3 regions of the Pelosinus sp. UFO1 genome follow, and region 2 is predicted to be linked to each of the others. Evidence: riboswitches for the same ligand, from Rfam matches in the RefSeq annotation. Region 2 holds a riboswitch; each other region holds the start of a gene.
What was found. A riboswitch is a leader RNA that binds a small molecule or an ion and turns the genes downstream of it on or off. The one in region 2 is predicted to bind S-adenosylmethionine.

Region 1 (4,290 bases), 1.0 Mb from region 2:
ACATAGTCGTAGAAATTAAAAGTGAAATTGAAAAAGTCAGAGAACAGATTCAAAATGTAGAGTAGAATCAAATAGAGAACCATAGGTAGATGCTAACGATATAAAAAATAAGGGGGATTTTTTATGGAAATAAAACTTATCAATATTGGTTTTGGTAATATTGTATCTGCGAATAGAATCATTTCTATTGTTAGTCCTGAATCGGCGCCAATTAAAAGAATTATTCAAGAAGCTCGTGACAGAGGAATGTTAATTGATGCAACTTATGGAAGACGTACTAGAGCTGTAATTATTACTGACAGTGATCATGTAATTTTATCCGCAGTGCAGCCTGAAACCGTAGCTCATCGCCTTGCCAGCAAAGAAACTAGCGAGGACACTGCAGAATAGCAGATGATGAAAGGAGCAGCATGTATGACAAAAGAGGGAATTTTACTTGTTTTATCTGGTCCATCTGGAGCAGGTAAAGGGACAATTTGTCAAGAATTGCTGCGTAGATATCCTGAATTAAACTATTCCATATCTGCCACTACACGGGCAGCACGTGTAGGAGAAAAACATGGGGTTAATTACTGGTTTGTTTCTCGTGAAGAATTTGAGAATATGATAAAAAATGATGAGTTGTTGGAATGGGCTGAAGTTTATGGCAATTTTTATGGAACACCATGCCGTCAAGTAAAGGATTTATTACAAAATGGTAAGGATGTTGTCTTAGAAATAGATGCACAGGGAGCTACGCAGATAAAAAAAAGATTCCCCCAAGGAGTGTTTATCTATATTGCACCACCGTCCTTGGATGAGCTAGCGAATCGCATTCATAAAAGAGGTACTGACAGTTTGGATGTGATAAAGAAAAGGCTCAGTTGTGTTAATAATGAATTGACATACGTACATAATTATAACTACATAGTAGTAAATGATGAGGTGCAAGAAGCAACAAACAAGGTTTTATCAATTATTACTGCAGAAAAGTGCCAAGTGGTACGTAATGACAATATAGTGGAAGAAATATTAACTAATTTTAATAAATAAAACTTAGGGGGACTACTATGATTCATCCATCATTAGATGTTTTAGTGACTAAAGTTGATAGTAAATATACATTGGTTGTGCTTGCGGCTAAGCGTGCTCGAGAACTTATGGACGGTTCAGTACCCATGGTTGAGAGCAAGTCGAATAAGCAAGTTACCATTGCCTTAGAGGAAGTAGCGCAAGATAAAATATCCTATGAACGGACCAAAAGTGGTATAAAGTAGGAGGTCGTTATGTTAAAGGGAAAGAATATTGTTGTTGGCGTAGCTGGTGGTATTTCTGCTTATAAAGTAGTGGATGTCGTTAGCCGTCTAAAAAAACAGGGCGCCAACATATATGTTATTATGACTAAGGCAGCGACTAACTTTCTTACCCCGTTGACTTTCCGAGAAATAAGTGGACATCCGGTTGTAGTTGATATGTGGGCAGAAGCTACCAATTGGAATGTTGAACATATTGCATTAGCTAGTAGAGCAGATTTATTTTTATTGGCTCCTGCAACGGGAAATATTATTGGTAAAATAGCCAATGGTATAGCGGATGATATGTTATCTACTACTGTTATGGCGACAACGGCACCAATCTTAATGGTGCCAGCTATGAATACGAATATGTATTTAAATAGCATTGTTCAGCAAAATATTAGCAAGCTGACTCAATTAGATTATTACTTTATGGATCCAGATTGTGGTAAGCTAGCATGTGGTACAGAGGGTGTAGGACGTTTACCTGAACCAGAGGCTATTGTAGGAAAGGTAATTGAGATACTAAAAACCAATCATGATTTTACAGGGAAAAAGATATTAATTACTGCAGGTGGAACGCAGGAGGCAATTGATCCCGTAAGATATATCGGTAACCGCTCTAGTGGGAAAATGGGCTATGCATTGGCGGAGGTTGCTGCGCACAGGGGAGCAAAAGTCACTTTAATATCGGGACCCACTCATTTGGTTTCGCCACCTGGTGTTACAATAGAATTTGTACAATCAGCATCACAGATGCAGGATGCCGTAGTGGCTCATTTTGCGGAAAGTGATATTGTGATAAAGGCAGCGGCAGTAGCGGATTATCGTCCACAGAGTATGTCGGAGCATAAAATTAAAAAGACTGGTGAGACGCTACATCTGATACTAGAGAAAAATCCGGATATCTTACTACAGCTTGGGCGCCTAAAGAAACATCAGATATTGGTTGGTTTTGCTGCTGAAACTCAGGATTTACTAGTTCATGCACAAGATAAATTAACAAGAAAAAATTTAGATATGATTGTCGCTAATGATGTTACTATACCTGGCGCCGGATTTAATACGGACACGAATATAGCAAAATTGTTGTACCGTGATGGTCGTATAGAAGAATTGCCTCAAATGTCTAAAAAAAGGCTAGCAGAAGTTATTTTGGATAAAATTCACATAGAATGTCGAAAATAGGTTGATTTTTGTTCTATTTTACTTTAAAATTTGATTTGGCAGAATTATATATTGGCTCATCAAGAGATGGTGGAGGGAATGGCCCAATGAAACCGCGGCAACCATTTGGAATATCCAAAAACGGTGCCAATTCCTGCGGTAAAGATCGCAAGATGGGAGAGTGACAGTAACATCACCCTCCCTTAGGGGAGTTTTTTTATTAATTATTGGAGGTAAAAATTGTGGAAAAAAAACGCGTATTATTTACTTCAGAGTCTGTTACTGAAGGACATCCTGATAAAATGGCGGATCAGATTTCAGATGGTGTATTAGATGCCATAATGGCGAAAGACCCTATGGGACGGGTAGCATGTGAGACTTTGTTGACAACAGGTCAAGTACATGTAGTTGGCGAAATAACAACGAATTGTTATGTGGATATTCCTAAGATAGTACGTGATACAATTAAAGAAATTGGCTATACACGTGCAAAATATGGCTTTGATGGCGACACTTGTGGTGTATTGGTTTCCATAGGTGAGCAATCCGCTGATATTGCGATGGGTGTTGACAAGGCGCTAGAAGCAAAACAAGGACAAATGGATGATATTGAAGCAATCGGTGCTGGTGACCAAGGAATGATGTTTGGTTACGCAACCAATGAAACTCCAGAGTATATGCCATTGACAATATCTTTAGCACATAAGTTAGCGCGTCGTTTAACAGAAGTCCGTAAAAATGAAGAAGTTGATTATTTACGTCCTGATGGAAAAACACAAGTAACGGTAGAATATGAAGATGGAAAACCTCTTCGTGTCGATACGATCGTAATTTCAACCCAGCACGGTCCTGAAGTTGAATTAGCAACTATTGAAAAAGATTTGATTGAAAAAGTTATTGTACCAATTGTTCCAGCTCATCTATTAGATGCAAATACAAAATACTATATTAACCCAACAGGTCGTTTTGTAATAGGTGGACCTCAAGGCGATGCTGGTTTGACTGGCCGTAAAATCATTGTTGATACATATGGTGGAATGGCACGTCATGGTGGCGGTGCATTCTCTGGTAAGGATTGTACCAAAGTAGATCGCTCAGCTGCCTATGCGGCTCGTTACGTTGCCAAAAACGTAGTTGCTGCAGGATTAGCAGATAAATGTGAGATCCAGTTAGCTTATGCTATTGGTATGGCGCATCCAGTTTCGATTATGGTAGAGACTTTTGGGACGGCTAAAGTAGATGAAAAACTGATTGCCGAGCTGATTAAAAAACATTTTGATTTGCGCCCAGCTGGCATTATAAAAACCTTGGACTTGCGTCGTCCGATTTATCGCCAAACAGCAGCTTACGGACACTTTGGCCGTACTGATATTGATTTGCCTTGGGAACGCACCGATAAAGCAGAAATTTTACGTAAGGAAGCAAATCTTTAATTTTTAATAATTTCTTGCAGGGTTTTTATCTCATCATACGAATTTTATAGGTATAGCTAATGATAAAAGGGGGACTCAGTGAGATTCCCCCTTTTTAATTTTATTAAGTATCATGGAATGGTGGTAACAATGCAACGTATAGCACAAGTTTTAGTAAATCTTACAACTAAAAACATTAACAAAGCTTTTTCATATCATATTCCTGAACACTTAGATTGCGTTGCTGTAGGTTGGCGTGTATTAGTGCCTTTTGGCAATCGCAAATTAGAGGGTTTTATTATTGATATTACTCAGGGTGAAGATTCTGATATAATTAACCTAAAACCTATTTTAGATACATTGGATAATGACATATGGTTTGATGAGCATATGATGCATACTGCTAGGTGTATTAGTGAATATTATCTTTGTAATTT
Region 2 (4,290 bases):
TTTTGACTGAGGAATCAAAGCAAGTTCTACACATTGTCCTGATTTACGCAATGATTCTGCTTGTCCAATGGCCGCTACCAACTTATCTTCTCCCCAACCAACATAAATACTTTTGCAATTGGGAGTACCAATAATACCTTGACGTTCTAGTGCTAACAATACCCGTTCTATGCCTAAGGCAAAACCAGTAGCACCGGAGTTCATACCAAAAGAGGTTAACATAGTATCATACCGGCCACCACCACATATGGGGAAACCAAGTCCTGGTGTGTAACACTCAAACACCATACCTGTGTAATATTCAAAATCACGAATAATTCCTAAATCAAAATCTACATATTGAGCAACGCCATAACTTTCTAACAAACTATAGATAGCAGACAAATTATCTAAAGCCTTGCGACTCTTTTCATTCGTTACCATGCTATAGGCTTCTTCGAGCATTTCTTTTGTGCCATGCAGTAATGGTATATTCTTAAGTAACTTTTGTTCTCCTTCTGGTAAACCGCTATTCACAAGAATTTCATCTAATCCTACTAAATTTCTTGTCACCATAGCTTGTTTTACCTGTTGTCTTTGAGAGAGAGAAAGCTCACTTTGTTCCATTATACCGTTAATAAAATCCACTTGCCCCAAACCAATTTGAAACTTTTGTAACCCAGATGTAAGCATCGCTTCTACAGCCAACGCGATGGCTTCTGCATCAGCGGTAGGCTCAGAAACTCCCATAATTTCCACACCAGCTTGATAAAATTCGCATTGTCTTCCGGCCTGAGCTTGCTCATAACGAAACACATTTGTTAAGTAAAATAATTTCATTGGGCTGGGACTTTCCTTAAAACGAGTCGCTGCAACCCGAGCCATAGGAGTTGTCATATCTGAGCGAAGTGCTAAGATACGATTATTTTTATCAAAAAACTTGAACATATGCTGTTCTGAGTCGTTGCCAGCCCCTATAGCCATTGTTTCTAAATACTCCATCGTAGGAGTCACAACTTCATCATAGCCCCAACTAGCAAATAAATGAGCTAGAGCCCCTTCTACAGCACGTTTCTGCCTAGCTTCTTTCGGTAGAAAATCTCTTGTACCATAAGGAATTTGTGGCACGAATTCATCTTGACCCATAAAAAATAAACACTCCTAACTTAGTTGAAATATTTTCTGACCCTACTTATTTTGGCTTTCAATTCGTTCTAGCATAAACTTATATCCATCTGCACCGTAATTCAAGCAACGTTTTACACGACTAATCGTTGCAGTACTCGCTCCTGTTTTGTCGACAATATCATCATAGGTATGACCAACCTTTAACATCCGAGCCACTTCCATCCGCTGAGCAAGAGACTTCAATTCACTTACTGTACAGATGTCTTCAAAAAACTGATAACATTCTTCTTCATTTTCTAACAATAATATGGAACGGAATAATTGATCTGTCAATTCATCTTTCAACTTGGGATTCGTAGCCATATTTCTTTCCTCCTACTGTAGGATAAATCCTTTATCCCTTTTAAGCTTTACTTAGTGAAATTATAACATTGTGATTCCTAATTTGCAAAGTGATTTTTTTCTTGACACCATTTTTCAAAAATGATAATATATGTTTCAACAAGTTAATATTTTTCATCAAGAGCAGTTGAGGGAATGGCCCTATGAAGCTGCGGCAACCATTCACTTTTGTGAAACGGTGCCAATTCCACAGGATCTAATCCTGGTAGATGAAGCGCAATTCAAGATTGATAGCACGCTTCATTTTGTGAAGCGGTTTTTTTTATGCATCAAAAGATTATAAGGAGGGAAAGATTCCATTGATTAAACTTGAAAATATAGAAAAAGTATACCAAAGCGACAACGGCACAATTCACGCTTTAAATGGAGTTAATTTAACTGTTGAACAAGGAGAGATTTTCGGGATTATCGGAACCAGTGGCGCTGGAAAAAGTACACTGATCCGTTGCATTAATATGTTAGAACGTCCCACCAAAGGTACTGTTATCGTGGATGACCAAGAACTAACGTCCTTAAATGAACAAGAATTACGGGAACAGCGCAAAAAAATAGGCATGATCTTTCAACACTTCAACTTACTATCTTCTCGGACGGTTTACGAAAATATAGCCTTCCCCTTAGAACTAGCAAAGCGTAGTAAAGAAGAGATCGATACAGAGGTTATGCATTTACTCGCATTAGTTGGACTTACTGATAAAAAGGATCAATATCCTTCTCAACTAAGCGGCGGACAGAAACAACGAGTTGGTATTGCACGGGCGTTAGCAAATCACCCTAAAGTACTCTTATGCGATGAGGCCACTTCTGCCCTTGACCCCCAAACAACCAAGTCTATTTTAGAATTATTAAAAGATATTAACCGCAAATTCCAGCTCACTATCGTGCTTATTACTCATGAAATGCAGGTTATCAAAGAAATCTGTAATCAGGTTGCAGTCATTGAGGGTGGCAGGATTATTGAGCAGGGCAAAGTAATTGATATTTTTACTCAACCTCAAGCAAATACTACTAAGGAATTTATAAGTGCTATCATCAATCATAACTTACCAGACTTCTTCAATGATATTATCTTATCACCAGTACCTACTGCTGATAGCAATCTTATTTTGCGTTTATCCTTTATTGGTCACTCTACCGAAGAACCTGTTATTTCTAGTATGATTCGTCGTTTTAACATTGATGCCAGTATTTTATACGGGAACATAGATCATATTCAAACGACTCCTTTTGGTACATTAATTGTAGAACTATCAGGTGAACAGGTAGCTTTACAGCAAGCACTTAGTTATTTAAAAACACGTGAATTAGGAATTGAGGTGATTGGTTATGTCGCAAGACATGCTCGCGTTGCTGGTTAAATCCTTATGGGAAACTACCTATATGGTTGCTGTTTCTAGCTTTATCTCTGCTCTCATTGGTATACCTTTAGGTATTATTTTAGTAACTACGAATAAAGGACACATTCTTGAAAATACTTCCCTTAATCGAATATTAGGAGCTATCGTGAATGCGACTCGCTCCACACCCTTCATTATTTTAATGGTAGCTATTATTCCAGTCACTCGATTATTAGTTGGTACTTCCATCGGCACTAATGCGGCCATCGTCCCACTAAGCATTGCCGCCATCCCTTTTGTCGCTCGTATCGTAGAATCAGCTCTCAAGGAAGTTGATTATGGTGTCATTGAAGCGGCACAAGCCATGGGCGCATCTCCTAGAGAAATCATTACAAAGGTACTCATTCCAGAAGCTATGCCCGCAATTGTTCTTGGATTAACATTAACAATTATTAGTCTTATTGGCTACTCAGCCATGGCTGGAGCCATTGGCGGCGGCGGTTTAGGGGATTTAGCCATTCGCTATGGCTACCAACGTTTCCGTGCTGATATCATGTTAATCACTGTTATTATCTTAATTGCACAAGTACAAATCGTACAGTCCACTGGCGATTACTTATCCAATCGTCTCAACAAAAAATAGGAACAGCACGAATTGAATTTTTGGGTGCTTTCTATAAAAAAATTTTAGGGGGATTATAAATAATGAAAAAACTGTTTCTTGTTCTTATTGGAATTCTTAGTTTAGGTCTATTAGTGAGCGGATGCAGCCAAGAAAAGGCTCCTGCAAGTCCGGCAAGTAAAGCTACTGTACTAAAAGTTGGCGCTACAGCAGTACCTCATGCAGAAATTTTAAATGTAATTAAACCAACTTTAGCTAAAGAGGGCATTGATTTGCAAATCGTTGAATTTACTGACTACGTAAAACCAAATATTGCTGTGGCTGAAAAAGAATTAGATGCAAACTTCTTTCAACACATCCCTTATCTTACTAAATTTTCTACAGAACGTAATTTGGCATTAACCTATACTGCAGCAGTGCATATCGAACCAATGGGTATTTACTCCAAGAAAATTAAGAATCTAAACGAACTTGCTGCTGGCGCTAAAGTTGCCATTCCTAATGACCCCACTAACGGTGGCCGTGCTCTTGCACTTCTTGAAAAAGCAGGCATTATTAAATTAAAAGACGGTGTAGGTGTTAGTGCGACAGTAAATGATATTGTAACCAATTCCAAAAACATTCAAATCAGCGAATTAGAGGCTCCTCAACTTCCCCGTGTTCTTGAAGATGTAGCGATTGCTGTTATTAATACCAACTATGCATTAGAAGCAAAATTAGTACCAACAAAAGATGCTCTATTTATTGAGCAAAAAGATTCACCTTATGTTAATATACTAACGGTGCGTAAAGGTGATGAAAATCGTCCCGAAATTCAAAAAC
Region 3 (4,290 bases), 1.8 Mb from region 2:
TATCAATATGCAACTGGTTATTCAGCAGCAACGGCCTTTGCAGAAAAATTACAAACAGAAGGTAAGACAGCCCAAGAACGGTACAGTATCTATTTCTTAAAAGCTGGTGGTTCAGATACACCAATCAATATTTTAAAACATGCTGGTGTGGATATGTCTACTCCTGAGCCTATCGAAATTACGTTACATAAATTTAATCGTTTGTTAGATGAATTGGAAATTTTAATGAAAGAAGAATCGTTCACAATTAAATAGTATCTTAATTTAACTAAAATGACGCCAGATCATTCCTTCGGATCTGGCGTTGTTTTTTGCTATTATAAGCTTTTGAATTGGGGGAGATATTCTTTGTGAGCTTCTAACATTTCATCAAATAAAACTTTAGCCATTTTATCAGAAGCGACCAACGGGTTCATTGTCATAGCTAATAACGCTTTATTATAGTCGCCAGTAACAGCTGCCTCAATGACTACTCTTTCGAAAGACTTAATCTGTTGTACTAAGCCGTTTACTTGTATGGGTAGCTCACCGATAGCAATTGGTTGAGGACCATCTTTAGTGATCACACAGCTTACTTCCACAATCGAGTCAGGCGAAATTCCGGCAATTGCACCATTATTTCTCGTATCTACTGGCTGAATATCACCCTTGTCATTATATATTGAGTTTATCAATCTACAGGCTGCATCGCTATAATAGGCTCCACCACGTTGTTCTAATTGTGGTGGCTTTATGTCCAAACTCGGATCTTTATACAATTCGAAAAGATCATCCTCCAGTTTTTTTACTATTTCAGCTCTAGTTTCCCCTTTGGCAAACTCTTCTAATTCTTTTTCCAACATTTCATATTTTTTGAAATAGTATCTGTGATAGGGGCAAGGTATAATATCTAATCCTAGTACAAATTCGGGTATCCAATTAATATTGATAACATTTTTTACAGTACTCGGCATCTTGCCAGCAGCAATATTATCAAGCACTGATTTGGTGATGTTCTCACCATCTAAATATGCATTTAAACCAAATACCATATGATTCAAACCGGCAAAGTCAATTCTTATTCTATTGTGGTCAACATCAAATAGTTTGGCTATTGCCATTTCCATTCCAATAGGTACATTACATAAGCCAATGACCTTCTTATTTGCCCCATATCTCAGTACGGCTTCCGTGATCATTCCTGAGGGATTGGTAAAGTTAATTAGCCAAGCATTCGGGCATAATTCTGCCATATCTTTATCAATTTCAAGTATGACTGGAATGGTTCGCAGTGCCTTAAACATTCCTCCGGCACCATTGGTTTCTTGTCCAATATAACCATGGCTTAATGGAATTCTTTCATCCTTTATCCTTGCATCTAAGAGCCCTACGCGAAATTGTGTCGTTACGAAATCGGCATTGGGCAGAGCCTCTCTTCTATCTAGAGTCGTGTGTATTTCCATTGGTACCCCGGATTTTTGGACCATTCTTTTGGCAAGATCACTTACAATTCTTAATTTTTCTTTGCCTGCTTCAATATCTACTAACCACAGTTCGTGAACGGGCAGTTCATCATATCTTTTTATAAATCCTTCAATAATCTCCGGTGTATAACTTGAGCCACCACCGATTGTCACAATTTTTAACCCCTTCATAATAAAACCTCCTAATACACTTGGAATTTTTATCTCTATAAAATAATCATATAGTTCTAAAAGAAGGAGCGCAATTAGGATAAAGTGAAACTGTACTAGTACAGTTTCACTTTAAGAGAAGGGAATACACATTAGACATTTTCTGTAATGAATACAACAGGGATATAAAAAGATAGTATGAATGCCAAATATTGCAAAAACATTTTACGAAATCACCAATGAAACAAATCATAAGTATTGCTATTAGGGATACTTCATGATATAGTAACAACATTAGGTTTACAACGTTACAACTAAATATTTGAATCTTATCCAGAGTGGTGGAGGGACTGGCCCAATGACACCCAGCAACCGGCAGTAATGCAGTGGTGCTAATTCCAGCAGGAGCAATCCTGGGAGATAAGAAGGTTTACTATATAAAAAACCCTTCTTATTTATAAGAGGGGTTTTTTATATATTTGAGATGGTGAGGAGAGGGTATATGGATGCTGTTAGATAACAGCCGTAGCATGCAGACAACGTTAACTTACTTTCCAGGATTTAAGTGGCGGCCTTATTTAAAGATGGCTAAAGTAGCTGATACAGAAAATCCCTTGCACCTCAAATTAGGGGGAATATTAAAAGAGGTTATTGTAGCATATGAAACCTATGGACATATATCCGAAAAAGGCGATAATGTTATACTCTTACATCACGCCTTGACAGGTGATAGTCATCCAGCCGCCCATAACCAACATGACGAAAAAGGTTGGTGGGAACCACTGGTTGGTTCAGGGTGCCCCCTAGATACAGATAAGTATTTTATTATTTGTGCCAATGTGCTTGGTGGTTGTCAAGGGACAACAGGTCCAGCTTCTCCTAACTTAGAAAATGGGCTTGCCTATGGCATGGATTTCCCGGAAATAACTTTATTAGACATGGTGCAGGTACAGAAACGATTACTAGATTTGCTGGGGATTAAACATGTTAAGTTAATTATTGGCGGTTCTATGGGTGGAATGCAATCTTTGGAGTGGGCTGTAACTTATCCTGATTTTATGGATGGTGTTATGGCAATTGCCGCTCCGGGATATTCATCTTCTCAGTCCATTGCTTATAATAAGGTAGCACGGCAAGCTATAACTCTTGACCCAGGTTGGCAAGGTGGAAATTACTATGGCGGGAATGGTCCAGAAAAAGGATTAGCAATTGCCCGATCGGTAGGTATGATTACCTATCAATCCGAATTGTCTATGGAAGGAAAATTTGGACGGAAACGCCGCAATGGATGTTTTGAAATTGAAAATTACCTAGATCATCAAGGGAATAGCTTAGCGCGCCGTTTTGATGCGAATTCCTACTTATATTTACTACGAGTCTTAGATTATTATAATTTGTCAGATAGCTGTAAAAGCTATGAGGATGCCTTAGCCCAAATTACGGGGAAAGTAATGGTTGTGGGGGTAAGTTCTGATATTTTATATCCTCCTTACCAGCAAGAAGAATTGGTGGAAGCTATGCGTGATTGCGGAGTGGATGCCGAGTATGCCTTACTTGAAAGTCCTCATGGTCATGATGGCTTTTTAATTGATTTTCATTTATTAAGGCCCTTGATCAATGAGTTTATAAAAAAGCTAACTATAGGTAAAGTAACTAAAAATTAGGAGGGTGTATAACATGTCAGTACAAGAAAAATTACGTTTTGATTCCTTAGCTGTTCACGGTGGTCAGGAGCCAGATCCGACAACAGGATCACGAGCAGTTCCCATTTATCAAACCACTGCTTATAACTTTCGTGATAGCGAGCACGCTGCCAATTTGTTTGGTTTAAAAGAGTCTGGTAATATTTATAGTCGCTTGACTAATCCTACTACTGATGTCTTAGAAAAACGTATTACAGCGCTTGAAGGTGGCGTCGGGGCTTTAGCCTTTGCTTCTGGGCATGCTGCAATTAGTGGAGCCATCTTAAACATTGCTCAAGCAGGAGATGAAATTGTCAGCTCTTCGACGCTGTATGGTGGTACTTATAATATGTTTTCCTATACTTTGCCTAATTTAGGGATCAAGGTAACCTTTGTTGATCCAAGGGACCCAGAAAACTTCCAAAAGGCGATTACGCCAAAGACAAAAGCACTATATGGTGAAGTGATTGGAAATCCTAAAATTGATATTTTTGATATTGAAAAAGTTGCCGAAGTGGCCCACCGAAATGGGATCCCATTAATTGTTGATAGCACGTTTGCCACACCTTATTTATGTCGTCCTTTGGATTTTGGTGCAGACATTGTTGTTCATTCTGCCACGAAGTTTATTGGTGGGCATGGTACATCTATGGGTGGCTTAGTGATTGATGGTGGTGAATTTAACTGGGACAACGGCAAGTTTCCATTATTGAGTGAGGCAGATCCAAGTTACCATGGACTAAAATATACAGAAGCCTTGGGGCCTTTGGCTTTTATCATTCGTCTGAGAATTCAAGTGCTGCGGGATTTAGGAGCGTGCCTCAGCCCGTTTAATAGTTTTCAATTTTTGCAAGGGTTAGAAACTCTTCATTTACGTATGAAACGTCATTCCGAGAATGCGCAAGCCGTTGCTGAGCATTTAGCAAAACATGAAAGTGTGAGTTGGGTAAGCTACCCAGGGTTGACCAATCACCCAGATTATGATTTGGCGAAAA

Region 1: it holds a riboswitch for S-adenosylmethionine, as region 2 does, so the genes downstream of both, metK (methionine adenosyltransferase) here and UFO1_RS06850 (methionine ABC transporter ATP-binding protein) in region 2, are expected to answer to the same signal.
Region 3: it holds a riboswitch for S-adenosylmethionine, as region 2 does, so the genes downstream of both, UFO1_RS15975 (homoserine O-acetyltransferase) here and UFO1_RS06850 (methionine ABC transporter ATP-binding protein) in region 2, are expected to answer to the same signal.

The regions. Positions count from the first base shown of each region.
Region 1 is NZ_CP008852.1:2,547,297-2,551,586, reverse strand. Features, by position in the region: gene UFO1_RS12000 (YicC/YloC family endoribonuclease) at 1-65, shown strand, start outside; gene remA (extracellular matrix/biofilm regulator RemA) at 124-390, shown strand; gene gmk (guanylate kinase) at 415-1,032, shown strand; gene rpoZ (DNA-directed RNA polymerase subunit omega) at 1,050-1,256, shown strand; gene coaBC (bifunctional phosphopantothenoylcysteine decarboxylase/phosphopantothenate--cysteine ligase CoaBC) at 1,266-2,462, shown strand; SAM riboswitch class I at 2,516-2,621, shown strand; gene metK (methionine adenosyltransferase) at 2,684-3,874, shown strand; gene priA (primosomal protein N') at 4,004-4,290, shown strand, end outside.
Region 2 is NZ_CP008852.1:1,521,776-1,526,065, reverse strand. Features, by position in the region: gene hisZ (ATP phosphoribosyltransferase regulatory subunit) at 1-1,125, opposite strand, end outside; gene UFO1_RS06855 (YerC/YecD family TrpR-related protein) at 1,168-1,470, opposite strand; SAM riboswitch class I at 1,621-1,725, shown strand; gene UFO1_RS06850 (methionine ABC transporter ATP-binding protein) at 1,809-2,867, shown strand; gene UFO1_RS06845 (methionine ABC transporter permease) at 2,836-3,489, shown strand; gene UFO1_RS06840 (MetQ/NlpA family ABC transporter substrate-binding protein) at 3,552-4,290, shown strand, end outside.
Region 3 is NZ_CP008852.1:3,369,772-3,374,061, reverse strand. Features, by position in the region: gene pepF (oligoendopeptidase F) at 1-255, shown strand, start outside; gene UFO1_RS15980 (6-phospho-beta-glucosidase) at 318-1,634, opposite strand; SAM riboswitch class I at 1,940-2,040, shown strand; gene UFO1_RS15975 (homoserine O-acetyltransferase) at 2,120-3,277, shown strand; gene UFO1_RS15970 (homocysteine synthase) at 3,291-4,290, shown strand, end outside.